2 regions of the Paraburkholderia atlantica genome follow, and region 2 is predicted to be linked to the other one. Evidence: riboswitches for the same ligand, from Rfam matches in the RefSeq annotation. Region 2 holds a riboswitch; the other holds the start of a gene.
What was found. A riboswitch is a leader RNA that binds a small molecule or an ion and turns the genes downstream of it on or off. The one in region 2 is predicted to bind cobalamin.
Positions count from the first base shown of each region.

Region 1: linked by a shared signal. The riboswitch ahead of cobW (cobalamin biosynthesis protein CobW) and the one ahead of BC1002_RS03515 (TonB-dependent receptor domain-containing protein) in region 2 are both predicted to bind cobalamin.

Region 1 is NC_014118.1:653,951-669,124, forward strand. Features, by position in the region: gene BC1002_RS19005 (DUF4136 domain-containing protein) at 1-479, shown strand, start outside; gene bluB (5,6-dimethylbenzimidazole synthase) at 518-1,177, opposite strand; gene BC1002_RS19015 (cobyrinic acid a,c-diamide synthase CobB) at 1,161-2,486, opposite strand; gene cobO (cob(I)yrinic acid a,c-diamide adenosyltransferase) at 2,490-3,092, opposite strand; gene BC1002_RS39550 (cobalamin biosynthesis protein) at 3,089-3,544, opposite strand; partial or broken gene cobA (uroporphyrinogen-III C-methyltransferase) at 3,587-4,312, opposite strand; cobalamin riboswitch at 4,557-4,817, opposite strand; cobalamin riboswitch at 4,898-5,175, shown strand; gene cobW (cobalamin biosynthesis protein CobW) at 5,379-6,470, shown strand; gene cobN (cobaltochelatase subunit CobN) at 6,484-10,302, shown strand; gene BC1002_RS19040 (magnesium chelatase ATPase subunit I) at 10,299-11,390, shown strand; gene BC1002_RS19045 (vWA domain-containing protein) at 11,447-12,061, shown strand; gene BC1002_RS19050 (flagellar brake protein) at 12,127-13,071, opposite strand; rRNA gene BC1002_RS19055 (16S ribosomal RNA) at 13,649-15,174, shown strand, end outside.
Region 2 is NC_014117.1:772,520-787,693, reverse strand. Features, by position in the region: gene BC1002_RS03545 (cobalamin-binding protein) at 1-33, shown strand, start outside; gene cobC (alpha-ribazole phosphatase) at 87-677, opposite strand; gene BC1002_RS03535 (adenosylcobinamide-GDP ribazoletransferase) at 662-1,438, opposite strand; gene cobT (nicotinate-nucleotide--dimethylbenzimidazole phosphoribosyltransferase) at 1,512-2,573, opposite strand; gene BC1002_RS03525 (ABC transporter ATP-binding protein) at 2,607-3,428, opposite strand; gene BC1002_RS03520 (FecCD family ABC transporter permease) at 3,458-4,522, opposite strand; gene BC1002_RS03515 (TonB-dependent receptor domain-containing protein) at 4,562-6,493, opposite strand; cobalamin riboswitch at 6,583-6,847, opposite strand; gene BC1002_RS03510 (ATPase) at 7,068-7,427, shown strand; gene BC1002_RS03505 (cell division protein ZapA) at 7,424-7,738, shown strand; RNA gene ssrS (6S RNA) at 7,817-7,998, shown strand; gene BC1002_RS03500 (EVE domain-containing protein) at 8,140-8,598, shown strand; gene BC1002_RS03495 (SIMPL domain-containing protein) at 8,853-9,578, shown strand; gene lgt (prolipoprotein diacylglyceryl transferase) at 9,682-10,587, opposite strand; gene BC1002_RS03485 (LysR family transcriptional regulator) at 10,646-11,632, opposite strand; gene ilvD (dihydroxy-acid dehydratase) at 11,792-13,465, shown strand; gene BC1002_RS03475 (c-type cytochrome) at 13,612-13,950, shown strand; gene BC1002_RS03470 (DUF2486 family protein) at 13,975-14,769, opposite strand; gene BC1002_RS03465 (DNA polymerase III subunit chi) at 14,856-15,174, opposite strand, start outside.

The DNA.
Region 1 (15,174 bases), on a different replicon from region 2:
ATTCGCTCGCGCGCACGCAGTCACAGGACGATAGCGCCGACCATCCGCAAGTCGAAAAGCTGCTGCGCGACGAGTTGGCGAAACACGGCTTGGTCGATACGGCGGGCAAGCCCGCGCATTATTTGCTGTCGATCGCGTATAGCACGCGGCCGGCGTCGGTCGGCATCGGCGCTGAGAATTGCGCGCCCGCCGATTGCGGCGCGGGCAGCGACGGTCCAACCGCGCTGCTGTTCGGGCGCAAGTATCAGCATGCGCTGACGCTGCGCTTTTTCGACTACGCGAGTGGCACCGAGCGCTACAAGGTCAGCGCGATGTTCATGGATCGCGATGCGGACCCGTTGCATGCGTTGCCGCTGCTCGTGAAAACCGCGCTTGCGAAGCTGCCGTACGACGCGCCGGCTGACTGGCGCGTGAAGCTCAGTATCGACAAGGCGAGCGGTGCGCCGAACGTCGAGTCGATGAAGCCGCTGCAGCGCTAAACAACGCAGCTTCGAGTCGCTGGGGCCGTGCCTATCAGTTATTCCTGCGCTGGCTCACCGCGTGGCCAGCGGTTTTCGAACACGCAATCGGCCAGCGGCAGACGGCTCGCCCAGCGCTCCGTTTCGAGCATCGGCTCGCTGTAGAACGTATCGACGTGGCCGAGGCACAGAATCGCGACCGGTCGCGCGCCTTCCGGCATCGCCAGTAGTTGATGCACCGCGCCGACATCGAACAGCGACACCCAACCAAGCCCAAGTCCTTCCGCGCGTGCGGCGAGCCACATGTTCTGGATCGCGCACGCGACCGACGCGAGGTCCATCTCCGGCAGCGTGCGACGGCCGAACACGTGTCGCTCGCGCCCGTCCATCAACGCGATCACCAGTAGCTCCGCGCAGTCGCGCATGCCTTCGACCTTCAGCTTCATGAACTCGTCGCGGCGCTTGCCGAGCGCGTCGGCGGTGGCGAGCCGTTCGCGCTCGACGATGTCGCGCAAGCCCGTGCGCAGCGCCGCATCGGTAATGCGCACGATGCGCCACGGCTGCATGTAGCCGACGCTCGGCGCGTGATGCGCCGCGTCGAGCAGACGCCGCAGCACTGCCGGATCGACCGGATCGGGCACGAAGTGGCGCATGTCGCGGCGTTCGTAAATCGCGCGATAGACAGCGTCGCGCTCGGAGTCGTCAAAAGGCTTCGCCATGAAAGAGGGCGGCCGTGAAAGCCGGGTTGGAGGGCCAGTAAGTGTGCATATAGGTTGCCACAATCGGGCCTACGCGGAACACCGCTTCGCCGGGCGCGTCGCTGTGCGCGCGCGTGGCGAAGCGCTGCGGCGCGAGCGGTGTCGCGAGCTTCGAGTAATGGAACGTGTGGCCGGTCAGCGTGCCGTGGATGCCGTCGATCTGCTGCATGCCGAGCGACGTGAAGCGCGTTTGCATCGTCGCGTGACCGGGCAACAGGCCGAGCATCGGCGTGCTCGTGCCTTGCGTGTCGGTCAGGGTGTCGAACAGGTAGAGCATGCCGCCGCATTCGGCGACCACCGGTTTGTCCGCCTCGACGTGCGCGCGAATCGATGCGGCGCTGTTCACGTTGCTCGCGAGCACCGCCATATGCAGCTCGGGATAGCCGCCGGGCAGATAGAGCGCATGCGTGTCGGCGGGCAACGCTTCGTCGGCGAGCGGCGAGAAATAGCTGAGCCGCGCGCCGAGCGCTTCGAGCAGCGCGAGGTTGGCCGGATAGATGAACGAGAACGCGGCGTCGCGCGCGATCGCGATGTGCTTGCCTTCGAGCAGACGCGGCAGCACCTCGGGCGACGGTGCGCCGAAATCGACCGGCGGCGGCAGTTCGACGAGCGCAGTCGACGCCAGCGTATCGGCCGCGCGTTCGAGGCGCGCTTCGAGATCGTCGATTTCATCGGCCTGATGCAGGCCGAGGTGGCGGTCGGGGAGCGTGATCTCGTCGCTCGCGGCGATGTGGCCGCACCAGCGCAACTCGGCCGGTAGCGCTTCCTGCAGCATCTGCGCGTGCCGAGCCGAGCCGACACGATTCGCGAGCACGCCATGAAACGGCAGTTGCGATCTGAAGCGCGCCAGGCCGAACGCGAGCGCGCCGAAGGTCTGCGCCATCGCCTGCGCGGAAATCACCGCGAGCACCGGCACGCCGAACGTGGTCGCCAGGTCGGCGCTGCTCGGCGTGCCGTCGAACAGGCCCATCACGCCTTCGATCAGGATCAGGTCGGCTTCTTGCGCCGCCCGCGCGAGCAGGTTGCGGCACGCGTTTTCACCGACCATCCATAGATCGAGCGACAGCACCGGCGCGCCGCTCGCGCGCGCGAGGATCATCGGGTCGAGAAAATCCGGTCCGGTCTTGAACACGCGCACGCGACGTCCGAGCCGCCGGTGATACCGCGCGAGAGCGGCAGTGATCGTGGTCTTGCCTTGTCCCGAAGCGGGCGCGCTGATGAACAGCGCGGGGCACGCTGCGGGGCGAGTCCGCCTGGGGGACGCGGACATCGCTCAGAACTCCACGCCGCGCTGCGCCTTCACACCTTGTTCGCGATACGGATGCTTGATCGCGCGCATTTCGGTGACGAGGTCGGCGGCTTCGATCAGCGCGTCGGGCGCATGGCGTCCGGTCACGACGACATGCAGCATCGGCGCACGCGCTTTGATCACGGCGAGCACTTCGTCGAGCGGCAGGTACTCGTACTTCAGCACGGTGTTCAGCTCGTCGAGGATCACCATCTGGTAGTCGCCGCTTTCGATCATCCGCCGCGCTTCGTTCCAGCCCTTGCGCGCGGTCGCCATGTCGGCCTCGCGATTCTGCGTGTTCCACGTATAGCCGTCGCCCATCGTGACGAAATCGCATTGCGCGATCGCGCCGAGGAAATCGCGCTCCGACGTATGCAGCGCGCCCTTGATGAACTGCACGACGCCGAGCCGCATGCCGTGGCCGAGCACCCGCACGGCCATGCCGAATGCGGCCGTGCTCTTGCCCTTGCCGGTGCCGGTGTTGACGATCAGCAGCCCTTTTTCGACGGTCGCGCTGGCCTGCTTCTTTTCGTGGCCTTCGCGGCGGCGTTCGGTCATGCGTTGATGCGATTCGGGATCGGTTTTCATCGTGGGTCCTGGTCTTGAGGGGCGTGATGGACGGGCGGTACGTCGCCGGGTGCGGTGTCGTTCGCCACCGCGATCGCGACTGTGATGCCGGCGAGCACCGTCTTGCGTATGATCAGACGCGCGTTTTGCGCGATAGTCGCGGAGTTCGCTGCCGCTGCCGCCAGCAACGCGCACGGCTCGCACACACCGTCGATACCGAGATGCGCGCGCGCGGCCGCCGACGGCGACGCGACCGGTGCGGCGGCGATCTGCTCGCGGCTGAACAATTGCAGCGGCAGTTGATGGCGCGAACAGAATTCGAGCAGACCTGCTTCGTTGGCTTTGGTGTCGATCGTCGCGATGGTGCCGATCTGCTCGAAGGCATTCGAGCCGAGTGCTGCGCGCACGGCGGCTTCGATGTCAGCGGCATTGCTGTGCAAGCGGCAACCAATGCCGACGCTCAGCGTTTTGATCGCGCTCGCGGCTTGTTCGTGATCAACCCGGCCGTCGCGCGTGGCCGCTTCACGCGCAAGCGCGAGCGAAGCCACGCCGCCGATCACGACGATCGCCGGCGAGCCGAGCCCCGCGCGCACGACCGCCTCGGCAAACTCGCGAAGCGGCGCGAGCACGTGACGCTGGTCGTGTCGCGTCGCCGATTCGATCGCCGCGCAGGGCGTATCGGCGGACATCCCAGCCGCGAGCAACGCGCCGACGATTTCGCCGAGCCGCCGCATGCCCATATAGATCACGAGCGTCATGCGCGTCGCGGCGAGCGCGGCCCAGTCCGGCTCGCCGCTGCCGGCGCCGTGGCCGGTGACGAACACGACACCCTGTGCGTAATCGCGATGCGTGACCGCGATGCCGAGCGTCGCGGGTGCAGCGATGCCGGCCGTGATGCCGTTGATCACGTCGACGTCGATGCCCGCCGCCTGCAGCGCCTGCAACTCTTCGCCGCCGCGGCCGAACACGAACGGATCGCCGCCCTTGAGCCGCGCCACGCTGCGCCCCGCGTGCAGATGCCCGAGCATTTGCGCGACGATATCGGCTTGCGGCGTCGACGGATGGCCGCCGCGCTTGCCCACGTACACGACTTGCGCGTTGGCGCGTGCGAACTGCAGTACGTCGGGATTGACCAGATCGTCGACCAGCACGACATCGGCCTGCGCGAGCGCACGGGTGGCCTTCAGCGTCATCAGTTCGACGTCGCCGGGACCGGCGCCGATCAGCCAGGCGCGCGTCATCGCGGCGTGCATGGCGCATGCCATGCGGAGATGGGAGGAGAGAAGCGGCGCGCGACGGTGCACGCGGCAGTGAATATAGAGGTCATGCGGTACAGCGAATCCGGGCGCGGCCACTCGTGCGGTTCGCGGCGGATTCTTCAGAGAGAACGCCACGACACGCGCGATGCCGCGCTGCTACGCCTTCACATCCGTTCCCCGCGGATTCCGGCGGCCGGCGGCGCAACCTGATGCACGGATGCATGCGGCGCCGCCTCCGCGTCTGGCCGGTATCCGGGCTGGCGGCCTCACGCGCTTCGCCTTCCCGTCCCGGTTTGCAGATTCGCGAGGACAGTGGCATCAAAAAACGCATGCGCGGCACGGCGGAATCGAAGCTGAATCGAATCGCGCGCCGCAGGTCGCTTACCGTTGCGGGGACAGCACAGGTTGAACGCACGAGGCGCTGCCTGTTTCCCGTTTAACTGCACACGCGAGCGCATGTGCGGGCACCAAACGCGCGCATACGATAGCACATGGCGCCTTGCCGGATAAGCGTCGGCGGCGCTTTCCGGCACCGTGCGTTCCTTGACTGCGCAAGGCCGCGGGCCTACACTCGCACGCACTTTGGGTGCTCGCGTGCGCGTTCCTGCGCATGCAGTTAAACGGGAAACAGGGAGCCATCTGCGCTAGAGCGGCTAACCTGTGCTGTCCCCGCAACGGTAAGCGAAAAGCGGTTCCGGCTTGATAGCCGGGCGCCGCGGTGCCGGCTTCGATGTCCTCGCGCAAGGTCGCGTCGACATATCACCACTGGACGAGAAACCACTCGTCCGGGAAGGGGAAGCGGCGCTTTCGCCAGCCCGGATACCGGCCCGAAGAAGCAGAACGACCGCCGCGGGGATGCGGCGGCGCGTTCATGACCTCAGTTCCGCTTTCTGAATTTCCGTTGTCGCGGCAATGCCGTCGTTCGTCCCCGTGTCTGGTGATCGCTGGTACTGTTGCGCGTGCTTCATTCGCTCCATTCGCCAGCCGATGCAGGCCGAAGCGCGGACTTTGCGGCAGACCGATGCAACGCAAAGGGATGGACCTCACGATGCAAACTCAATTGCGCAAGATTCCCGTCACGATCGTCACCGGCTTTCTCGGCAGTGGCAAAACTACGTTGCTGCGGCACATTCTTCAGCATGCGGGCGGCAAGCGCATCGCGGTGATCGTCAACGAGTTCGGCGAACTCGGCATCGACGGCGAAATCCTCAAGGGCTGCGGTATCGGTTGCGATGAAAACGGCGTCGAGACCGAAGGGCAATTGTATGAACTCGCGAACGGTTGCTTGTGCTGCACCGTGCAGGAAGAGTTTTTCCCGGTGATGGAGAAGCTCGCGGAACGGCGCGATGAACTCGATCACGTGCTGATCGAAACGTCGGGGCTCGCATTGCCGAAGCCGCTCGTGCAGGCGTTCAACTGGCCGCAGATCCGCAATGGCTTCACGGTCGACGCGGTGGTGACGGTGGTGGACGGCCCGGCCGCCGCAAGCGGCCAGTTCGCCGATAATCCGGTCGCCGTCGATGCGCAGCGCAAGGCCGATCCGAATCTCGATCACGAGTCACCGCTGCACGAGCTGTTCGAAGACCAGTTGTCGGCCGCCGATCTGGTGATTCTGAACAAAACCGATCTGATCGACGACGCGCGCCAGCACGAAGTGGAAGCCGCGATCCGCGCTGAGATTCCGCCGCAAGTGAAGATCGTGCGCGCGCAGCGGGGACAGCTCGACCTGCATACGCTGCTGGGGCTCGAGGCGGCGTCGGAACAGACGATCCATCTGCGTCACGACCACCACGGTTCCGCCGACGACCCCGATCATCACCACGACGAATTCGATTCGGTCGTCGTGCAGGCATCGGTGCCGTCGCGCGACGCGGCGCTCGCCGCGTTGCAGACGCTGGTCGAAAACCACGCGATTTACCGTGTCAAAGGCTTCGCGGCGCTGCAGGGCGCGGCGATGCGTCTCGTGATCCAGGGCGTGGGCCGGCGCTTCGACAGCTACTTCGACCGGCGCTGGCAGGCGGGCGAAAACGGCGACGGCGCGTTGAGCCGCTTCGTGCTGATCGGCGAAGACCTCGATCAACCCGCGCTGCAACAGGCGTTCGACGCGGCGCTCGGCGCGACGTCGAACGCGACGGCATAACGGACGCACCAGCATGCATCTGCTGCGCACGACGCCGGGCGGCTTCGTCGACGATACGCAGGGCGTGATCCGCATCGATCAGCAGCCCGCCGATATCATCGTGCTCAGTTCCGCCGACACCACGCTGTCGCTGCTCGCGAGCGTGGTGCCGCGTCTCGGCGATGGCTTCCCGAGCCTGCGGCTCGCGAACGTCACGTATCTGCGTCAGCCGGCCTCGGTCGATTTCTATCTCGACGACGTGTTGCAGCATGCGCGCGTGGTCGTCGTCGATCATCTAGGCGGCGAAGCGTATTGGCCGTACGGCATCGAGCAGGTCGTCGCGCTCGCGCAGCGCAAGCAGCAAACGCTGGCGATGTTTTCCGGCGACCTGCAGGAAGATCCGAACCTGCTCGCGCGCAGCACGGCGAGCGCCGAGTTGTGTCAGCAGTTGTGGCGCTATCTGCGCGAGGGCGGTCCGCAGAACGCAGAGGCGTTTTTGCGCTGCATCGCGTATCGCGCATTCGACTGGGGGAGCGAGCCCGAGCCGCCGCGCGCATTGCCGGCCGCGTCGCTGTATCACCCCGAGCGCGATACGCCCACCGTCGCCGATTGGCAGGCGCGTTGGCGCGAGGACGCACCGGTCGTCGCGATTCTGTTTTACAAGGCGCATCTGCAGGCCGCCAATACCGCGGTGTTCGATGCGCTGATCGATGCGCTCGAAGCGCAAGGGCTCAATCCGCTGCCGCTTGCGATCACGTCGTTGAAGGATGCGATGAGCCGCGATGTCGTGCAGTCGCTGTGCGCGCAACATGGCGTCGCGCTGGTGCTGAACACGACCGCGTTCGCCGCGTCCGCGATCGACGACCCCGAGCCGCTAGCGCTCGCCGGCGACGCGCCGGTGTTCCAGGTGATCCTGAGCGGCGGCAATCGCGAAGACTGGCTGAAGGACAACCACGGCCTCAATTCGCGCGACATTGCGATGCACGTCGCGCTGCCTGAAGTGGACGGCCGCATCATCACGCGCGCGATCAGCTTCAAGGGGCTCGCGTATCGCTGTGCGCATACGCAGGTCGACGTGGTCCGCTATCAGCCGGACCTCGAACGGGTGCGCTTTCTCGCCGAGCTGAGCCGCCGCTGGTGCCGTCTGCGTTCGCTCGATAACGCCGACAAGAAAGTCGCGTTGATTCTCGCGAACTATCCGATGAGCGAAGGGCGCATCGGCAATGGCGTGGGGCTCGATACGCCGGCGTCGGTGGTCGGCATTCTGTCGATGCTGCGCGATGAAGGCTATCGTGTCGGCGAATTGCCCGACGACGGCGACGCGCTGTTGAACAGGCTGACCGAAGGCGTGACCAACGATCCCGTGGTGCGCGATCTGCGTCCGGCCCTGCAAAGCCTTGCACTCGACGACTACCTCGCGCATTTCGACGCGTTGCCGGCGAGCGTGCGCGACGCGTTGAACGCGCGCTGGGGCAAGCCCGCGCAGGACCCGACGCTGCGGCGCGGTCGCTTCATGATCGCGGGCTGGCGCTGCGGGCAGGTGTTCGTCGGCATTCAGCCTTCGCGTTCCCGCGAGCAAGGCGACTACGCGAGCTATCACGATGCGGAGCTCGTACCGCCACATGCCTACCTCGCGTTCTACTTCTGGCTGCGCCATCAGTTCGGCATCGACGCGGTCGTGCACGTCGGCAAGCACGGCAACCTGGAATGGCTGCCGGGCAAAAGCGTCGCATTGAGCGACGCGTGCTGGCCCGATCTGATTCTCGGACCGATGCCGCATCTGTATCCGTTCATCGTCAACGATCCGGGCGAGGGCAGCCAGGCGAAGCGGCGCGCGCAGGCGGTGATCATCGATCATCTGATGCCGCCGCTGACGCGCGCTGAAAACTATGGGCCGCTGCAAGACCTCGAACGCCAGGTCGACGAATACTACGAAGCCTTGATGGTCGATGCGCGTCGCGCGAAGCTCTTGCGTCGCACGATTCTGACGACGATCGTCGAGCATCGGCTGCACGAAGAGCTGAGTCTCGCGGCGCCGAACGGACAGCACGATGAAGACGCGCTGCTCACGCGCGTCGATGCGTGGCTGTGCGAGCTGAAGGAAGCGCAGATTCGCGATGGCCTGCATACGTTCGGGCAGTCGCCGCGCGGCGTGCAGCGGCGCGATACGTTGCTCGCGCTCGGGCGCTTTCCGATCGGCGATGGACAGGGCGGCAACGCAGGACTCGTCGACGCGCTGGCGCGCGATCTGCGCATCGATCATCTGTTCGATCCGTTGAGCGTGGATTGGGCCGCCGCATGGGACGGCCCACGCCCCGAGGTATTGCAGCGGGTCAGTGACGCACCGTGGCGACATTGCGGCGATACGCGCGAGCGCCTGGAGTTGCTCGCGGGCGAACTGTTGCGCGGCGTCTGCGGTGTCGATCGCGATGACGCGGATCGTTCGCAGGCCGTTGCCGTAGCCGACGAAAATCTGCCGCAAGCGGCACAGGTGATCGCACGCCTGCGCGACGCCGTGCTGCCGCGCCTCGACGCTTGCGGCCCGCATGAAATGACGCAGCTCAAGCGCGGCCTCGAAGGACGTTTCGTGCCGCCGGGTCCAAGCGGTTCGCCGTCGCGCGGCCGGCCCGACGTATTGCCCACCGGCCGCAACTTCTATTCGGTCGACACGCGCGCGGTGCCGACGCAAGCCGCCTGGGCACTCGGCCTGAAATCGGCGCAGCAACTGATCGAGCGGCATCTGCAGGAGCATGGCGATTATCCGCGCGCGATCGGCCTGTCGGTCTGGGGCACCGCGACGATGCGCACCGGCGGCGACGATATCGCGCAGGCGCTCGCGCTGCTCGGCGTGCGGCCGAAGTGGGCGCCGGGCAGTCATCGCGTGACGGACTTCGAGATCATGCCGATCGAAGCGTTCGACCGGCCGCGTATCGACGTTACGTTGCGCGTATCCGGCTTCTTTCGCGACGCGTTCGCGAACGTGATGCATCTGTTCGATGCTGCCGTGCAAGCGGTCGCCGAACTCGATGAGCCCGCGGAGCTGAATCCGATTCGCGCGCGCGTGCTGCGCGAACGCGATGCGCTGATCGCGCGCGGCATGGACCCGGTCGAGGCGCGCAAGCGCGCCGGCTGGCGCGTATTCAGTGCGCGACCCGGCGCGTACGGCGCGGGTCTGCAGCAGATGATCGATTCGCGCCAATGGCAGAGCGACGCCGACCTGGCGAACGCGTATCAGGCGTGGGGCGGATATGCGTATGCGCAAAAGAGCGCCGGCGAGGAAGCGCATCACGCGTTTGGCGCCCGCCTCGCAGCGATGGACGTGGTGCTGCAGAACCAGGACAACCGCGAGCACGACGTGCTCGATTCGAACGACTACTACCAGTTTCAGGGCGGCATGGTCGCGGCGGTACGGCATCTGGCCGGTCAGCAGCCGCGCGTCTATCACGCCGATCACAGCAATCCTGCCGCGCCGCGCGTGCGCACGTTGCAGGAGGAGATCGCGCGCGTGATCCGCTCGCGCGTGGTCAATCCGAAATGGCTCGATGGCGTGAAGCGCCACGGCTACAAGGGCGCGGCCGAGATCGCCGCGACCGTCGACTATCTGTATGGCTACGACGCGACCGCGCGCGTGATCGCGGATCATCAATACGCGCTCGTCGCCGATGCTTATCTGAACGACGCCGACACCCGCGCGTTCATGCAAAGGCACAATTCCCATGCGCTGCATTCGATCTGCGAGCGTTTGCTCGAAGCGATGCAGCGGGGGCTGTGGCAGCAGCCGGGCGACTATCGCGCGCAGGTGGAAGCGCATCTGCTTGCAAGCGAACAGCAAATCGAAGGAAGACAAACATGAATGGAGCGATGCGAGGAACGGACGGCGTAGGCAGCGCGGGCTCTGCGTCGGGCACGGCGTCGCGGCCGGTTTTTCCGTTTGCGGCGCTGATCGGCCAAGCCTCGTTGCAGCAGGCGCTGGTGCTCGCGGCGATCGATCCGGGTCTGGGCGGCGTACTGATCAGCGGACCGCGCGGCACCGCGAAGTCGACCGCCGCGCGCGCGCTCGCCGAGCTGCTGCCGGAAGGGCAGCTCGTGAATCTGCCGCTTGGCGCGAGCGAGGATCGTCTGATCGGCACGCTCGATATCGAAACCGTGTTGCGCGACGGCTCTTTGCGCTTCTCGCCGGGGCTGCTCGCGAAGGCGCATCGCGGCGTGCTGTACGTCGATGAAGTCAATCTGCTGCCCGACGCGCTCGTCGATGCGTTGCTCGATGCGGCGGCGAGCGGCGTGAATACTGTCGAACGCGATGGCGTGTCGCATAGTCATGACGCGAGCTTCGTGCTGATCGGCACGATGAATCCCGAAGAGGGCGAGTTGCGGCCCCAGCTGATCGACCGCTTCGGTCTGATGGTGGAGTTGCAGAACGCGTTCGAGCCGCAGGTGCGGCAGGCGATCGTCAAAGCGCGGTTCGCGTTCGATCTCGATCCCGCCGGGTTTCGTGCCGCCTACGCGGAGCAGCAGGCTTCCTACGTGCAGCGAATTCGCTCGGCGCGTGCGGCGCTGCCGCTGCTGTCGTTCGATGACGCCGTCCATGCGCGCGTGAGCACGCTATGCATCGACGCGGCCGTCGACGGCCTGCGCGCCGATCTCGTGATGCTGCGCGCGGCGCGCGCACTGGCCGCGTTCGAACGGGCGGATGCGGTGACGGTCGGACATGTGGAGCGCGTCGCCGATGCGGTGCTGCTTCATCGGCGGCGTCAACATGGTTCACCGCGTGCGAATCAGAGTCATCCGGAAAGCGAGGCGCGGTCGCAAGGCGTCGATCGGGGTGCGTCTGGCGATACGGCGAGATCTTCCGCCGACTCCGACTGGGGCTACCTGCCGGCCGAGCCGACCGCGACTGTGCCCGTCAAACGCGTCATTCCGCTCGACGTAAAAAAACGCTGAGCCATCGGAAGGGCGCCGCCGCTGACTCGCGCAGCGGTTTTCGATGGCGGCAAGGCGTGAGCGCGGGCTCGCGCGATGTGTCGCGCGGCGAACCGGGCCGGCGCATTGCCTGGCCACCGACGCTCGCGGCGATGCGAGAGCGCACGCTGCGTCGCGAGCATCTGCGCTTCGCACGCGAAACGCCGCGCGCCGGTGTGCTGCATTGTTTCGTGCTCGATTGCTCAGGGTCGATGCTGGCGGGCCAACGCCTCGCGCTCGCGAAGGGTCTACTGACTGCCTTGTTCGACCGTGCGAGTGGGATGCGCGCCGAGGCCGCGCTGATCTGCTTCGGCGGTGGGGGCGCGGACGTCCGCTTCGGCCCCGCCGTGCCGCGCTGGTGGAACGAGCGATGGCTTGCGCCCGTGGGCGGAGGCGGCGGCTCGCCGCTCGCGTCGGGCGTGCGTAGCGCCGCGCACTTGCTGGCGCGCAGTGCACGACGGCGGCCGGCCCAGCAGCGCTGGCTCTGGATTCTGACCGACGGCCGCACGCGCGACGAACCCGCGCGGCCGGCCGCCGCCGATGAAGTCGTGTTCGTCGATTTCGAGCGTGGGGCGATACCGCTCGGCCGTTGCAAGGTGCTGGCCGAGGCGTGGGGAGCGCGGCGGTTGACACCGGAAGAGTTGATCGGCTGATCGACGCGTGCCCAGCGAGGTCGGCCAACTGCGTCGGCACGAGCGTTGGTTGCTGGCCGTAGCGCTTATTTCAGTCCGTTGGACCAGTGCTGCACATCCTCCTGACGATCGAACACGAACACCTTCATCGCCATCTGGTGAGCGGAATCGAGTTGATCCAGTTCGAGCCCATGCATGGACGGCTCGCCAGGCGTCTTGCCCTTCTGAACATTGCGGATCACTGCCGTCGTCTCGATCTGCGAATCGTACTCGGCCGACTTCAGCCGGAACGCGATGCGTAGGCGCTCGCCGACCTCGCCCAACGTCCATGACGCACACAATGACATGCCGAGTGCGCTGATGCCTTTGGCGAGTCCGAGGCCTTCGTACGTGTCGCCGGTCCCACCGATGCCGAACCGCACGGGCAAATGCGCGTGGACGCGGATCGATTTGCGCTCGCGTAGCCGGCGGACCAAGCCAGGTCTCGACAACACCACATAGTCGAACGGCACGCGGCAGACTGCTTCTACCGTGCAGACGAAACGGAACACGGCTTGACTCGCGATCGCGACGAGTTCGACGTTATCGCCGGGCGTGAGCGGCAGCGGCTGGCCGTGCTGCATCGGAGGCGTGACGAACAGCGCATGATTTGGCGCGAAACCGATGATGCGGCATGGGTGCATCGGCGCGCCGCTGCCGAGTTGCGAACGCATGCCGATCAATGCGCCGATCTCGAGGTGCATGTCCTTCAGCGTCAACTCGCCGGTGTGATCAGGCAGAGCCTCGGGCGCCGGCGGTTGTTGGGCGCCGAGGTCGTGCAGGTCGCCGCGGTGCGGGTGGAAGTGTTGAAACAGAAAGGCGCGTTCGTCGGCGGTCGCGAGCGTCGTCGCGCTTGCGAAGAGCAGCGTGCCGTCGGCATCGACGATCGGCCATGGGAGCGGTGTGCCTACCGGCACCGAATCAGGCTCAAGAACCGGCGATGCAGCGGCGCGCTGGGTTTCCTCGACGGGTGCGTCGACGGGATTGTCCATAGTCGGCAGCTAATTTAAGTGGCGGGATGATCTGATTGACGGCGAGCAAGGGTAAAACTTTAATTTGGGGAGCGGCGGTCGGTTCGAGCTGTGCTCGGACTATTTTGTTTTGTCGGTATCTGGATCTCGGTGAATTGAATCTGAAGGCTAACTATTTTTGCTTCTTTTTGGGGCTGACGTGAGTTGACTCTTTTGGGGGTTCTCGGTGATTAGATGGAGACGAGAGCCTTTTGCTCACAAAAGAAATTCGCAGAAGGGGCTTGACGCGTTGTCGATCGCTCTCCATAATCTCGTTTCTCTGCTGCAGACGCAGCGACGCAAACGAAGCAGTGCCGGGTGGTGGTGGTTCAGGCGCAGCGGGTTTCGCGGATCGATCTTTAAAAACTAACAGCCGATAAGTGTGGGCGCTTGATGCGGAATGCGGCGGCGGATTCTTCGGAGTCTGCTGCAAGGCAAAAGTATCAGAAGCCTCACACAGTATTAGAGGAAGGTTTATCTGTCGAAAGACGGATCAATCATCGTCAGTACGTTGAGTGAGCGACCGGTTCGTAACTGAACCGAAAACAGTAACAGGTTTGAACTGAAGAGTTTGATCCTGGCTCAGATTGAACGCTGGCGGCATGCCTTACACATGCAAGTCGAACGGCAGCACGGACTTCGGTCTGGTGGCGAGTGGCGAACGGGTGAGTAATACATCGGAACGTGTCCTGGAGTGGGGGATAGCCCGGCGAAAGCCGGATTAATACCGCATACGCTCTGTGGAGGAAAGCGGGGGATCTTTCGGGACCTCGCGCTCAAGGGGCGGCCGATGGCAGATTAGGTAGTTGGTGGGGTAAAGGCCTACCAAGCCGACGATCTGTAGCTGGTCTGAGAGGACGACCAGCCACACTGGGACTGAGACACGGCCCAGACTCCTACGGGAGGCAGCAGTGGGGAATTTTGGACAATGGGCGCAAGCCTGATCCAGCAATGCCGCGTGTGTGAAGAAGGCCTTCGGGTTGTAAAGCACTTTTGTCCGGAAAGAAAACCTCTGGGTTAATACCCCGGGGGGATGACGGTACCGGAAGAATAAGCACCGGCTAACTACGTGCCAGCAGCCGCGGTAATACGTAGGGTGCGAGCGTTAATCGGAATTACTGGGCGTAAAGCGTGCGCAGGCGGTGCTGTAAGACCGATGTGAAATCCCCGGGCTTAACCTGGGAACTGCATTGGTGACTGCAGCGCTGGAGTATGGCAGAGGGGGGTGGAATTCCACGTGTAGCAGTGAAATGCGTAGAGATGTGGAGGAACACCGATGGCGAAGGCAGCCCCCTGGGCCAATACTGACGCTCATGCACGAAAGCGTGGGGAGCAAACAGGATTAGATACCCTGGTAGTCCACGCCCTAAACGATGTCAACTGGTTGTCGGGCCTTCATTGGCTTGGTAACGTAGCTAACGCGTGAAGTTGACCGCCTGGGGAGTACGGTCGCAAGATTAAAACTCAAAGGAATTGACGGGGACCCGCACAAGCGGTGGATGATGTGGATTAATTCGATGCAACGCGAAAAACCTTACCTACCCTTGACATGGATGGAATCCTGGTGAGAGCTGGGAGTGCCCGAAAGGGAGCCATCACACAGGTGCTGCATGGCTGTCGTCAGCTCGTGTCGTGAGATGTTGGGTTAAGTCCCGCAACGAGCGCAACCCTTGTCCCTAGTTGCTACGCAAGAGCACTCCAGGGAGACTGCCGGTGACAAACCGGAGGAAGGTGGGGATGACGTCAAGTCCTCATGGCCCTTATGGGTAGGGCTTCACACGTCATACAATGGTCGGAACAGAGGGTTGCCAAGCCGCGAGGTGGAGCCAATCCCAGAAAACCGATCGTAGTCCGGATCGCACTCTGCAACTCGAGTGCGTGAAGCTGGAATCGCTAGTAATCGCGGATCAGCATGCCGCGGTGAATACGTTCCCGGGTCTTGTACACACCGCCCGTCACACCATGGGAGTGGGTTTTACCAGAAGTGGCTAGTCTAACCGCAAGGAGGACGGTCACCACGGTAGGATTCATGACTGGGGTGAAGTCGTAACAAGGTAGCCGTATCGGAAGGTGCGGCTGGATCAC
Region 2 (15,174 bases):
GCGCGCTCGCGCACAAACAAACCCGCGCCATGACGCGCCGCGGGTCGCCCAAGAAACACGCTCAGTTCCGCGGATGACCAGGCGGGTCACGCATTCCATCGCACCAGCGACCACTGTAGCGTCTCGTCGTTACGCCGCAACCAGACGATCCCCGTCATATCGAGCGACCACTGCAGGCAACGCGCGAGCGGCACCTCCAGCACCCACGACGCGATCGCGCGCATCACGCCCGCGTGCGTAACCACGTACGCGGGCGACAGCTCGCGCGTCAGCGCGAACGCATCGAACCACGCTCGCACACGCGCGACGAATTGCGCGACGCTTTCGCCGCCATGCGCGCGCGCATGCTCGAAATTGGCGGCCCAGTCGTCGAGCTGGGCGCGATCGATCGTATCCCAGCGCTGCGCTTCCCAGTCGCCGAAATCCATCTCCTTCAGACGCTCGTCGTGGCTGACCACGCAGCCGAAGTCGTTGGCGATCTCGTTCGCGAGCGCGGCGCAGCGCGTGAGCGGACTCGTGATCAGCACGCGCGGCGCCGGCACCTGCAAGCTCGCGAGCTTGACCGCCAACGCATTGGACGTGACCTCGGCGCTTTCCGCCAACGCGACATCACTATGGCCGTAACAAACCCCCGCCTCGAGCGCGACAGCGGGATGTCGAATCAGGACGATATCCATGCAAGCCCCACCAGATAGATGCTCAATTCGAAGATCTGCTGCGCGAAGCCGAGACAGTCACCGGTATAGCCACCGATGCGTCTGACGAAATAACGGCCCATCGCGAAGCGCAGCGCCAACAGCACCACACACGTGAGCGCGGCGAAACGCCAGTCGGGCGCGCCGGGGCCGTTCGGCCACAGCAGCCACGGCAGCCCGAACAGCGCGGCGCACAGCAGCGCCGGCCCGCGCAGACGCTGCGCGACCGGCTTGGCTTTGCCTGCGGCGCGCACATAGTCGAGCGTGGCCAGATAACTGATCGCGCACGCGCGGCTCGCGCCATGCGCCGCAACAATCAGACCTGCGGCGGAAAGCGGCGGCAAAGCGGCGAGCGTTTGCCACTTGATCGCCAACGCGATCACGAGCGCGATGGCACCGAAAGCACCGATGCGCGAGTCCTGCATGATGCGCAACGCATCGTCGCGCGTATAGGCGCCACCGAACGCATCGACGCAATCGGCCAGACCGTCCTCGTGGAACGCGCCCGTCAGCAGCAGCGACGCGGCCATCGACAGCAGCACCGCGACGCCCGCCGGAAACGCGCGCAGTGCGGCCAGATAGACGAGCGCGCTGAAGCCGCCGACCAGCACGCCGACGAGCGGAAAATAGCGCGCCGCCGCGTTCAGATAATGCGGCTCATAGCCGACCCAGCGCGGCACGGGCACGCGCGTGAAATAACCGAGCGCCGTGAAGAAATAGCGCAGTTCCGCGAGCGGGTTCATGGACGTGGCGAGTGCATGTTTGCAGCGATGCGGGCGGAGCTTCGCGTTGCCGCGAAGCGTGGGTTCGAGCGCGTCACGGTTCGCGATCCGCGACGCCTGCGGAATCGAAGCTGGCCATCTCGTTGACGAAGGCCACGGCCGCGCGCAGCAGCGGCACCGCGAGCGCGGCGCCGGTGCCCTCGCCGAGCCGCATGTCGAGCGACAGCAGCGGCTGCGCGCCGAAATGATCGAGCATGCGCCGATGCCCGGCCTCGTTCGACGCATGCGCGAACACGCAGTACTCGCGCACGTCGGGCGACAGAGTATCGGCGACCAGCAGCGCCGACGTCGCGATGAAGCCATCGACGAGGATCGTCATGCGCGCCTCGGCGGCGGCCAGAAACGCGCCCGCCATCATCGCGATTTCGAAGCCGCCGAAGGTCGCGAGCACGTCGAGCGGCGCGCATGCGTCGGCATGACGCGCGAGCGCCGCCGCGAGCACGTTGCGCTTCTTCGCGAGTCCGGCATTGTCGAGGCCGGTGCCGCGGCCGACGCAGTCGTCGATCGGCACGCCGCACAGGCGGCTCATCAGACACGCGGCCGCCGATGTGTTCGCGATGCCCATCTCGCCGAAGCCGATCACGTTGGTGCCGAGCGCCGCATGATGACGCACGCGCGCGGCGCCCGCCTGCATCGCGGCGAGCGCTTCGGCGTGCGTCATCGCTGGCTCGTGAGCGAAGTTGCGCGTGCCGCGCCCGACCGGCATGTCGACGAGTCCGTCCGTGGACGGCAGCGGCGTCGCGATACCCGCGTTGACCACTTCGAGTTCGAGACCGGCGACGCGGCTGAGCGCATTGATCGCCGCGCCGCCCGCAATGAAGTTCGCGACCATCTGCGCGGTCACCGCTTGCGGATACGGGCTCACGCCTTCGGCGGCGATACCGTGATCGCCCGCGAAAACGATCATCGCGGGACGCCGCACGGTGGGATGTGTACTGCGCTGGATCAGACCCATCTGGCGCGCGAGCGTCTCGAGCCGGCCGAGGCTGCCGGGCGGTTTGGTGCGCGTATCGATGATCCGTTGCAACTCGGCGCGCAGCGTCTGATCGAGCGGCGCGACTTCGGGCAAACCGGCCGGGAGTGGGATGCGAGTCATAGGTGTGATCGAGACAAGGTATGGGGGTAAATATCAGCCTGACTGTGCGTCATGACCGGCAGGCGATTCATGACGCGCGCGCGGCGCGGGAATCAGCGCCTCGTGCTCGCCGTCGCGAATCAGAATCAGCGGATAGCCGAACGCGCGGCTCGTCAACGCGGGCGTCAGCACGTCGCGCACCGGGCCCGCATACGCGCCGCCCGCGCCGTCGAGCAGCAGCGCGTGCGTCGCGAAGCGGCGCGCGAGGTTCAGGTCGTGGCATGAGAACAGCACGCTGCGCGGTAGGTTGCGTCCCGGTTCGCGCGTCCATGCGACGAGCGCTTCGAGGCAGTCGATCTGATGATGCAGGTCGAGATGCGCCAACGGTTCGTCGAGCAGCAACAGCGGCGCGTCCTGGCACAGCACTGCCGCAAGCGCGACGCGCTGACGCTCGCCGCCCGATAGCGACAGCACGTCGCGCGCCGCAAAGTCCGCAAGACCGAGCGATTCGAGCGCCGCCTGCGCGGCCGCGCGATCTTCATCGCGCTCCCAGCCCCAGCCGCCCAGATGCGGGAAGCGGTTCAGCAGCACGATGTCGAGCACACTTGCATTGAACGCATCGGCCGCGCTTTGCGGCATCAGCGCGCGGCGCCGGGCAAGCGGCAGCGGCTGCCAGTCGGCCACGCGCACGCCATCGAGTTCGACATCGCCCGCCGCCGGATGCAACAGGCCTGCCAGCGTCGACAGCAAGGTGGTCTTGCCCGCGCCGTTCGGCCCGGCGATACACCAGACTTCGCCCGCATTGAAGGTGTGCGTGAACGCGTCGAGCAAGGTGCGCGCGCCGGCGCGCAACGTCAGGCGCTGCGTGCTCAGCATGGTAGAGGTCGGGTTGGGTTCGGCTTGCATCATCGGCGGCGTTTGAGCAGCATCCACAGGAACACCGGCACGCCGACCAGCGAAGTAATCACGCCGACCGGCAATTGCGCGGGCGCAATCACGGTACGCGCGATCAGATCCGCGCCCATCACCGCGACACCGCCGCCGAGTGCCGCCGCCGGCAGCAGCATGCGCTGGTCGTTGCCGAACGCGAGCCGCAGTATGTGCGGCACGACGAGACCGACGAAGCCGATCGTGCCCGCGGTCGTCACCGCCGCGGCCGCCGCCAGCGACGCGACCAGGTACACGCGCAAACGCAGCGGCATCACCGCGACGCCCAACGCTTGCGCGGCCGCGTCGCCGCGCAGCAGCACGTTCAGACGCGGCGCGGCCGGCACGATCGCGAGCAACACGAGCGCGAGCGCGATCAGCGCGGTCCACGGCAGAGCGCCGCCGTTGAGGTCGCCGGTCAGCCAGAACAGCATGCCGCGCAGACGGCTATCGGGCGCGAGATTCAGCAGCAGCGTGATCATCGCGCCCCACCCGGCCGCGATCACCGCGCCCGTCAACAGCAAACGCGGCGACGTGTCCTGCGGCTCGCCGCGCCACAGTTCGCGACGCGCGAGGCCGAGCACCAGCAGGATCGACACGAACGCACCCGCGAACGCGCTCGCATCGACGATCCACCATGCGCCGCCCGCGATCATCGCGACCAGCGCGAAGGTGGCCGCGCCGCCCGACACGCCGAGCACGTACGGCTCGGCCAGCGGATTGCGCAGCAGCACCTGCAGCAGCGCGCCGGCGAGCGCGAGCAATGCGCCGCACGCGAAGCCCGCGAGCGCGCGCGGCAAACGCAACGTGCGCACGATTTCGCCGGCGAGATCGTCGGTGCCCGTGGCGCCGAACGTGTGCGTTGGCACGAGCGCCGCAAGCACACGCGACGGCGGGAGCGGCACGCTGCCGAGCACCAGCGACGCGCCGAGCAGCGCGACGGCCGCGAGCGTGAGCCCGAGCCAGATCGCGGCCGCGCGTTTCGCGTTCATCGGGCGCGGCGTTGCCAGCGCGGCGGATAGAGAACCGGACGCGCGACTCATCCGCGTGCGCTCACGCATGCGGCCAACCCGGCGCGCGCGTCACTGCTGCTGCCAGCCGAGCGTGACATAGGCACCGCGTCGCGGCGAGTTATACGAGTAGGCCGTTTCATAGTCCTTGTTCAACAGATTGTCGATTTGCGCGCTGACGTACCACGCCTTCGTGATGTTGTAGCGCGCGGACAGATTCACGATGCCATAGCCGCCGAGGTTGCCGGTGCTGTCGGTACGCGGACCGCTGACGATCCACTCGCCGCCAACCCGCCATCCACCGATGCTGCGGTTCACCGCGAACGACCCGAAGCGTCGGGCGCGCCGTACGAGGTCGGTACCGCTGTCGAGATCGACCGGGTTCTGCACCGTGAACGTCGCGCGTACGTCGGTCTTGCCGACATGACCGCTCCACGATCCTTCGAGTCCCTGCACCTTCGCATGGCCGACGTTCTCCGCGAGATAGATGCCGGGGATCGTCTGCACGTAGTTGATCAGATTCGTATAGCGCGTCTGGAATGCGTTCAGACGCATCACGCCGAGCGCATCGGTCGCGTACTGCAAAGCGGCTTCGACCGAGTGACTGCGCTCGGGCTGGATCGACGGGTTGCCGCTGATCGGATAGTACAGATCGTCGAAGCTCGGCGCGCGGAACGCATCCGAATAGCTTGCGGTTACCTTCCAGTGCGACGTGATGTCGAAACCGTAGCCGAGATAGTAACTGTTCGCTCCGCCGAAATCGGAGTACTGGTCGCGGCGTACGTTGGCCTGAATCTGATTGCGCCCGAAGCGCGCGCTGTAACCCCCGAAGACCGAATCGACATGACGGTCGGGCGCGGCGAAGGTGTCGGAGTCGAGAGTCTGGTCGAGATGCTCGTAGCCGAATTGCAGCTTCTGGTTCGCGGCGAGCGCGAAATCGTTCTGCCACGTGTACTGGCGATTGTCGGTATCGAAGCGGTCGTCGTAGATGCCATTGGTGTTCGATACGCTGCGGTCGTCGCCCTCGGCGAGCGTGAAGTGGGTGGTCCACCAGTCGGTCAGCTTGCCGTTCGCGAACACCGACATCTGACGCACCTTGCTATAGAGGTTGTTCAGATCGGTCGGCACGCCGTACGCATTGTCGTAGCTGTTGTTGTTGTTCGACTGGAAGTAGCTGACGCCCGCATCCCACTTGTCGGTGAACTTGTGGCGCAGCGACGCGCTGATGCTCTCGTTCAGATTGCCGTTCGCGTTCGGATTCGCGGCCGGCGCCTCGAGCGGATTGAGCGACGAAAAGCCGTCGTCCTTCGTGCGCGCGAGCGAGATGTTGAAGGTCGTGCGGCCCTCCTGATCGAGCGCGCCGTTCACGCCGGCCGTTTGCGTCTGCGTGTGATAGCTGCCGTAACCGACCGAGAAATTGAAACGCGGCGGATGAGCGCCGCCGTCTTTCGTGAACACCTGCACGACGCCGCCGATCGCACCCGAGCCGTACAACGCCGAAACGTTGCCGTTCACTACTTCGACGTGATCGACCTGGTCGAGCGGAATCTGTGCGAGCTGAGCGGAGCCGAGACTGACCGAATCGACGCGCACGCCGTCGATCAGCAGCAGCGATTGCGTCGACGAAGCACCGCGCAGAAAGAGGCTCGTAGTCGAACCGGGGCCACCCGTGCGCGAGATCTGCGCGCCCGGCGCGAGTCGCAACAGGCCGGGCAGATCGGTCGCGGTCGTGTCGGCGATGTCCTGCTGATCGAACTGCGTGGTCTGCGGGATCGCGTCGCGCAACGCTTGCGCTCCGCGTTGTGCGGTCACGACGATCGGCGACAGCACGTTGCCCGACGCATCGGCGGAAGGGGGATTGGCCGCATCGGCAACGTTTGCGGCGTTCGCGCTGCTGGCATCCGTAGCGGACGATGAAGACACAGACTCGGCGCTTTGCGCATGCACGACGAGCGGCAGACTCGCGAACGCGAGCAGCGTCGCGCGGGCGATGGGGGACAGCATGGGATGACATTCCTGTGGATAGCGTGCGCGGCCTGCTTCCCCGCGGGCCGACGCGTCACGAGGCGTCCCCTTGTTTAACGTTTTCGCGGGGACGTCCCTCTTTTCTGGCCGGTATCCGGGCTACGACACATCGATCCCGCCTTCCCACGCGTGACGCGCAGTGGCACACTCGCAGGTTGAACTTCCAACCTTGCAATTAGGACCGACCTGCATGAGCACATCACATGCGGTCGTTTACCGTTGCGGGGGCAGCGCAGGTTCGCGCATCCGGTTTTGGCACCGCGCGCGCCCTGCTTCCCGTTTAACTGCGCGCGCCGAAAAGCGCGCGCGGGCACCAGAGTGCGGGAAGTGTAGGAGCGACCTCGCGGGGCGTCAAGAAAGGTCCCCCGGAGCGCAAGCCGTTCTGTTGAATGCAGGTTATTGTCCGACGGATTGCCGGCCTCTTATCTTATGGTCGACGACACGACTCGCAACGAACCTGCACGAAGCGATGCTGTTACGTCTCGAAACGAGACAATTGTCGGAACCTGTAATATTCCGCGCTAAAATGCGATGTCTTTAGAGGACGCAGCACATGCTCACCGAACTCGAATCACTCTCCCAGAACATCGGCAAGCTGATTGCGATCAGCCAGCGCCACAACGAAGCGCGGATCGCGCTCGAAGAGCAGCTCGCGCAAACGCGTGCCGAAGTACAAGCCACGCACACCGAACTCGCACAATTGCGTGCCGAGCGCGACGCACTGCAAGCTGAACGCGACGCGCTGTCCGCCAAGATCGACGACGCTCAGGTGCGCCTGAATGCGATTCTCGAAAAATTGCCGCGCGCACGCGCGAGCAGCGAACCGGATAACCAGCTCGATCTGCTCGAGTCCGCCCAGCCCGAACACGAGGAAGCGGAAAGCGACGTGAGCCGACACGGAGAAAGCGCATGACCACCAAGCAGATCGAAGTATCGATTCTCGAAGTACCCTACCGTCTCGCCTGTTCGCCGGAAACGGAAGGCGCGCTGCTCGAGGCGGTCGCGCGCGTCGACGCCGAGATGAAGAAAATTCGCAGCGGCAGCAACGTGCGCGGCACCGATCGCATCGCGGTGATGGCCGCGCTGTCGCTGGCATCGGAACTGCTTAAGCTGCAAAGCAGTGTGCGACACGGAGAAGCATTTCCTGCTGAAGAAATCCGGCGTACAATGCAGCAAATGAACGAACAACTAGGTACTGTGATTGAGCAGTACAGCATGCAGTAAGCAGTAGTTGACTCAATAGCGGGCCGGTTTTGAACCGGTCAGTTGTTCAACGGTTTGTGTTGTAGCTTCATCGGTTTAGCTTCCCTGCCTGGTTCGCCAAGGTCATATATTCCTTGAACCAATGCCATGTGCACGGTTGCGGAAATTTGTAGCACGGGTGTGCGCGTCACTCTGTCTGATGTACCCGAAGTGTTGCTAACTGCGACCAATTCTGAACCCTCGGTTCAGGATGCCGGCCTAGCGGCTAAGGCGGGGACCTTATCTGGAACGGCATCGGACTTCGGTTCGATGCCGTTTTTCTTTGGTCGTCGTTTTTTCGTTTGAGTGCCTGTTTCAGGGGCTTTTCCGCACGCGCCCGCTATTGTCGCGCCTCGTTCAATCTCATACGCTCACTCCGATTCATGCGCTACTGGCTGATGAAGTCCGAACCGGACGAAGCAAGCATCGACGACCTCGCCAACGCACCGCATCGCACGTTGCCGTGGACCGGCGTGCGCAACTATCAGGCGCGCAACTTCATGCGCGACGTGATGCAGGTCGGCGACGGCGTGCTCTTCTACCATTCGAGCTGTCCGGAGCCTGGCATCGCGGGTATCGCGGAAGTCTCGTCGACCGCGTATCCGGACCCGACGCAGTTCGATAAAAAGAGTCCGTACTACGACGCGAAATCGTCGCCGGAAACGCCGCGCTGGATGCTCGTCGACGTCGTGTTCAAGAAGAAAATCCCGCTGATTTCGCTTGCCGCACTACGCGAGCATGCCGAATTGCAGAACATGCGCGTGCTCGCCAAAGGCAACCGTCTATCGATCACGCCGGTGACCGACGCCGAATGGCGCTTCATCACTAAACAGCTGGTTTAACGGCAAATGCGCGACGCGGGCACTGTCGTGATCGCGTCCAGGTCGTCGTTTCCGATGCGGCGGCGAAGCGCTAATTGGGGAACCAAGCGTCGGTAAAACCCGCCTAATCGGACGACGAAAGCGCGAGCTCGGACCAACCGCTAGACGGCACCCGATCCATTCGCCCGCGCAACCGTCAAACCGCGCGCCACATTGCGTCATCACGCGGCGCTCGCGTCGAACGTGCACAACCTGCTCAAACAAGGATTCCAGCCATGACGACAAAACCCGCACGGGCCCTTGCACTCGCGCTCGCCTTTGGCGCGCCTGTGGCGCTCGCGCTGAACTCGGCGCCCACTCGCGCGCAGACCATGATGCCGCAGCCTTCGGGAGTGCTGTCTCTGAATGCGCAGGCGAGCGCCGAAGTCCCGCAGGACGAAGTCGAAATCACGCTGTTTTACGAGCAGGAAGCGAGCGAGCCGTCGGCCTTGACATCGACGCTGAACCAACGCGCCGACGCGGCATTGCAGAAAGCGCGCGGCGTCGCCGGCGTGACCGCGCGCTCGGGCGCGTTCTCGATCTTCCCGTCGACGGACCGCGACGGACGCATCTCGGCGTGGCGCGGCCGCACGGAAGTCGTGCTCGAATCGCGCGACTTCGCCGCGGCCTCGAAGCTCGCCGGACAGATGGCATCGATCATGCAGGTGGGCAACGTGCGTTTCTCGCTGTCGCCGGAAGCGCAGCGCGCCGCCGAACAGCGGCTCAGCGGCGAGGCGATCAAATCGTTTCGCGAGCAGGCCGCGGCTTCTTCGCAGGCGTTCGGCTTTAGCGGCTATTCGATCCGCGAGGTCAACGTGAATCACAGTGGCGTGATGCCGCGTCCGATGATGATGATGAGCGCACGCGCGATGGGCGCCGACGCGAAGAACGCGCCGATGCCGCTCGAAGGCGGTACGTCGACGGTGACGGTCAACGTGTCGGGGTCGGTGCAGATGAAGTGACGCGCACGCGCGTACGCCAGCGCATCAAAGAGAAACGCCACGGCATCCATCGATGCCGTGGCGTTTTTTCATGCAGCGTTCGCTACGCCAGCCGGGGCACAGGTCAGTTCGCGCCGACCGCCTGCGCCGGCTCGCGACGCCCACGGCGATACGCCCACACCATCAGGCCGATGCCCGCGAGAATCATCGGCAGCGACAGCCATTGACCCATCGACAGCCCCATCGCGAGCAGGCCGAGGAAATCGTCCGGCTCGCGCGCGAATTCGACTGTGAAGCGCGCGAGGCCATAGCCGATCAGGAACATCGCGGAAATCGCGCCGAGTGGCTTCGGCTTGCGCGAGAAGAAGATCAGCACGAAAAACAGCGCCACGCCTTCGAGCGCGATCTCGTACAGCTCCGACGGATGCCGCGGAAGCATGTGATATTGCGCAAACACTTCGTTCAGATGCCATTGCGCGGCCAGTTGCGGATGCGCGGCGAGCCAGGTGGCGTCGTCGGGCGCGGCGCCGGGGAACAGCATCGCCCACGGCGCGGCCGGATCGGTGACCCGGCCCCACAGTTCGCCGTTGATGAAGTTGCCAAGCCGGCCTGCCGCGAGGCCCGTGGGCACCATCGGTGCGACGAAGTCGGTGACCTGCAGCCACGACCGCTTGCGCTGATACGCGAACAGCATCATCGCGATCGTGACGCCGAGAAAGCCGCCGTGAAACGACATGCCGCCTTCCCACACCTTGAAGATGTCGAGCGGATGCGCGAAATAGAAGCTGGCCTTGTAGAACAGCACATAGCCGAGCCGGCCGCCGAGGATCGTACCCAGCACGCCGAAGAACAGCATGTCGTCGATGTCCTTCGCGGTCCAGCCTTGCGCGGCGACGTACGGCAGCCGCAGCCGCAGCCGGGCGACGACGATCGCCGCGACGAACGCGACGAGGTACATCAAGCCATACCAGCGTACGGCGAGCGGCCCCAGATGGATGGCGACAGGGTCGAAATTCGGGTGAATGAGCATCGTGTAGTTATGGGCAGTTCAGGTTCGAAAGCAGTTTTACGGGAATAAAAAGCGGGATCTAGACACGCGACGCCACGCTCGCCGCATGCGCGCGCACGATATCGATGAAGCCCGCCAGCACCGGGCTGACCTCGTCGGTGCGCCAGACGAGGCCCGTTTCGATTGCGGGCACCGACTCGGACAGGGGCCGATACACGACGCCCGTGCGCCGCAGGTTACGCAACGATTGCGGCACCAGTGCGACGCCCATGCCGGCCGACACGAGACTCACGATGGTCTGCATCTGGATCGCCTCCTGGCCGATCCGCGGCGCGAGGCCGGCGACGCCGTAGCAATCCATAATGATGTCATAAAAGCCTGGCGCGAGACGTCTTGGGAAGACCACGAGCGGCGCGTCGCCGAGATCGCGCAGGCTGACGGGCGTATCGAGCCATTCGGCGGCGGGGTCTTCATTTGGCCTGCCCTTGCCGTTTTTGTTCATGCCGCCTTGCAAGCGTTGCGCCATCTCCGTCGACATCGCGATCACCAGCGGCTCGCGTGCGATCGGCAGCCATGACAGCTGCGCCGCATGCCGCGACGGCAGCGGTGCGATGACCAGGCCCGCGTCGATACGCCCAGCCATCAGTTCCTCGACCTGCACGTCGCTGGTCGCCTCCGTCAGCTCGAGCCGCACGCGCGGATGCCGCGCGCCGAAATCGCGCAGCAGGAGCGGCAGCAGGCCGTAATCCGCGGTCGACACGAATGCGAGCGACAGCACGCCCGCCTCGCCGCGCGCGAGGCTCTGCGCGAGCGGCCTCAACCCTTCCGCGGCCGCGAGCAGCCGCTGCACCTCAGGCAGCAGATCGGTGCCGACCGCGGTCAGCTCGACCGAACGCTTGGTGCGCGCGAACAGCTCGACGCCGAGCGTCTCTTCCAGCGCGCGAATCGCCTGCGACAGCGGCGGCTGCGTCATCGACAGACGCGCGGCTGCGCGCCCGAAGTGCTTTTCCTCGGCGACGGTGACGAAATAGCGCAACTGGCGCAGATCGGGAATCGTCGGCAGCATGATTAATATATTTTACGACCTAAATAGCCGGGAATAATACATGCGACGCGCGTCATGCAAAACCGCCTGTTTGCACGGTCTGGCGGAACTACACTGAACGGATGCGCGCGCGGACGCCGCCGCGCGCATTGATCAGAACAGCAAGACTTGGAGCTCCCCATGGCCTACAACCGTCGTTCTAAGAACATCACGCAAGGCATCGCGCGTTCCCCGAATCGCTCGATGTACTACGCGCTCGGCTATCAGAAGGAGGATTTCGACAAACCGATGATCGGCGTCGCCAATGGCCACTCGACGATCACGCCGTGCAACGCCGGCCTGCAGCGGCTCGCCGACGCGGCCGTCACCGCGATCAGGCGCGCCGACGCGAATCCGCAGACCTTCGGCACGCCGACGATCTCGGATGGCATGTCGATGGGCACCGAGGGCATGAAGTACTCGCTGGTATCGCGCGAGGTGATCGCCGACTGCATCGAGACCTGCGTGCAGGGGCAATGGATGGACGGCGTGGTCGTGATCGGCGGCTGCGACAAGAACATGCCGGGCGGCATGATCGGCCTCGCGCGCATGAATGTGCCGGGCATCTACGTGTATGGCGGCACGATCCGCCCGGGAAACTGGAAAGGCACCGATCTGACGATCGTGTCGTCGTTCGAGGCGGTCGGCGAATTCACGGCGGGCCGCATGTCGCAGGAGGATTTCGAGGGCATCGAGAAGAACGCATGTCCGTCGACCGGTTCGTGCGGCGGCATGTACACGGCCAATACGATGAGTTCGTCGTTCGAGGCGCTCGGCATGTCGCTACTGTATTCGTCGACGATGGCCAATCCCGATCAGGAGAAAGTCGACTCGGCCGCCGAATCGGCGCGCGTACTCGTCGAAGCGGTCAAAATGGATCTGAAGCCGCGCGACATCATCACGAAGAAGTCGATCGAAAACGCGGTTGCCTTGATCATGGCAACCGGCGGCTCGACCAACGCGGTGTTGCACTATCTGGCGATCGCGCACGCGGCCGAGGTCGAATGGACGATCGAGGACTTCGAGCGCATGCGCAAGAAAGTGCCGGTGATCTGCAACCTGAAACCGTCGGGCCAGTACGTCGCCACCGATCTGCACAAGGCGGGCGGCATTCCGCAGGTGCTGAAGATCCTGCTCGACGCCGGGCTGCTGCACGGCGATTGCATGACGATCACCGGTAGAACGATCGCCGAGGAGTTGAAGGACGTACCCAGCAAACCGCGCGGCGATCAGCAGGTGATCTTCCCGATCGATAAGGCACTGTACGCGGAAGGCCACCTCGCGATCCTGAAGGGCAATCTCGCCGAAGACGGCGCGGTCGCCAAGATCACCGGGCTGAAAAACCCGGTCATCACGGGCCCCGCGCGCGTATTCGACGACGAGCAGAGCGCGCTCGAAGCGATCCTCGCCGACAAGATCGTCGCCGGCGATGTCGTGGTGCTGCGCTATCTGGGCCCGAAGGGCGGCCCCGGCATGCCGGAGATGCTCGCACCGACCTCGGCGATCATCGGCAAGGGGCTCGGTGAATCGGTCGGGCTCATCACCGACGGCCGCTTCTCGGGCGGCACGTGGGGCATGGTGGTCGGGCACGTCGCGCCGGAGGCGTTCGTCGGCGGCACGATCGCGTTCGTGCAGGAAGGCGATTCGATCACGATCGACGCACACCAACTGCTGCTGCAGCTGAACATCGACGACGCCGAGTTGCAACGCCGGCGCGCCGCATGGCAGGCGCCGAAACCGCGCTACACACGCGGCGTGATGGCGAAGTATTTCGCGCTCGCGCTGCCGGCGAATCGGGGGGCGGTCACAGGTTAATTACTACAGCCGGCGCGCTCCGCTCCGCCGGACGAACCCGCCGGCACGCTACGCAAAAACGCAAGGGGCGCACGAAAATCCGTGCGCCCCTTTGCTCTTATAATGCGTGCACCACGAGCCGGGCATCTGCACTGGCGGAGACCATAATGAAATCGATGTCGTACGCAGCCGTAGCAGCTTCTGTTGCGCTCGCCGCCGCATTGAGCGCCACGAGTCCCGCAGTCCGTGCAGAAGCAGCCGGCCTCGCGCTCGCCCAGCAAAAGAACTGCATGAGCTGCCACTCGGTCACCCGCCCGTTCATGGGGCCGGCATTGCACGACGTTGCCATCCGGTATGCGGGACGCGACGACGCCGCGACCTATCTGAAGCACAAGATCCTCGATGGCAGCACCGGCGCATGGGGAACCGTGCCGATGCCCGCGAACACGCAGCTGACGCCGGATCAGGCAGCCACGCTGGCGGCCTGGGTACTGACACTCAAATAACGGACCTCTCGTGTCGCCGTGGCGTCAACGCGAGCGCCGCGCGATTTCTTCTTCCACCGCTTCACGTACCCAATCGGTCATCTCGGCTTCGAGCGTCTGCGCGACCTCGCGCGTGATCTGACTCACGAGCAGACTCGTGTGCTGCTGCACTGCATCGCGGCAGCGCGCCTCGATGATGCCGCGCCCTTCGCCTGTCAGAAAACTCTGGAAGCGTCCGTGCAAACGTGCGGCGAGTGCGTCGGCGTCGAGTGGGAGCTGAGCGGGAGCGGCTTCGTGCGCGCCCTCATGATCGAGATCCGGCGGTACGGTCGCGCCGGCTTCGAGCGGTATGAAGGGCTCGGTGCGATCGAACACGCCGGGCGACACCTCGGCCACGTCCTCATGCAGGCCTTCATGCGGGCCTTCATGCAGTTCCCCGTGCCCATGTCGCGCATGAATGCCGTGATGCGGCCGCGCCTGCTTTTTCGCGTGAGTGTGATCGGCCACGTGCGGCCGGTGAAGTTCAGTCTGCGCCGGCTCGGGCGCGAGAACCGGCTCCGGCGAACTCGGTTGCTCGGGTGTGGGCACTGGCTGCGGCGCGAGCACGGGCTCGGGCGCAAGCGTCGGTTCGGCCGGATGCGCGGCCGGCGGCGCGAACGCGGGCTCGGTGCGCAATCCCGGCTCGCGCGACGCCGGTTGCGCGGCGGCTGCGGCTGCGGGTTTGGCGCCCTGGGGCACAGGTGCGGCGGCATCGGCCGACGCCTCGCGCGTCTCGCGCGCGTGGCCCGGCACGAGGACCTCGCTCAGGACCGGAATCGAATTGTCGTGGGGATCGGACACGTGCGCTCTCCGTGTTTTGAGTCGAAGCCAGGGCTGGCGGTCCGCATGCCGCGCTCCTCGCGGCCATGACGCGAGAGCGGAACGAACTAGCCGCCCTGCTTGTAGTTGTTCAAAGCATAGCCGCGATCGCGATAGAAGCGATAGCGCTCGCGGCCCGCAGCGAGTTCCTCGTGTGCGTTACCGACCACTTCGAGCAACCTTTCGAAGCGCGCGAACTGCGCCGGTACCGTTGCGCCCAGATTGAGCAGCACCTGATGATGCGGCACGTCGTCGAGATTCGTGGCCAGCACGACGGGCGTATCGGCGGCAAGCGGCGTGCCCGCCATGCAGTGCGGTATGAAGTCGAGCGGCGAGAAGGTCCACAGCATTTCGTCGAACGCGCGCAGGCGCGCGGGCTCGGCCAGC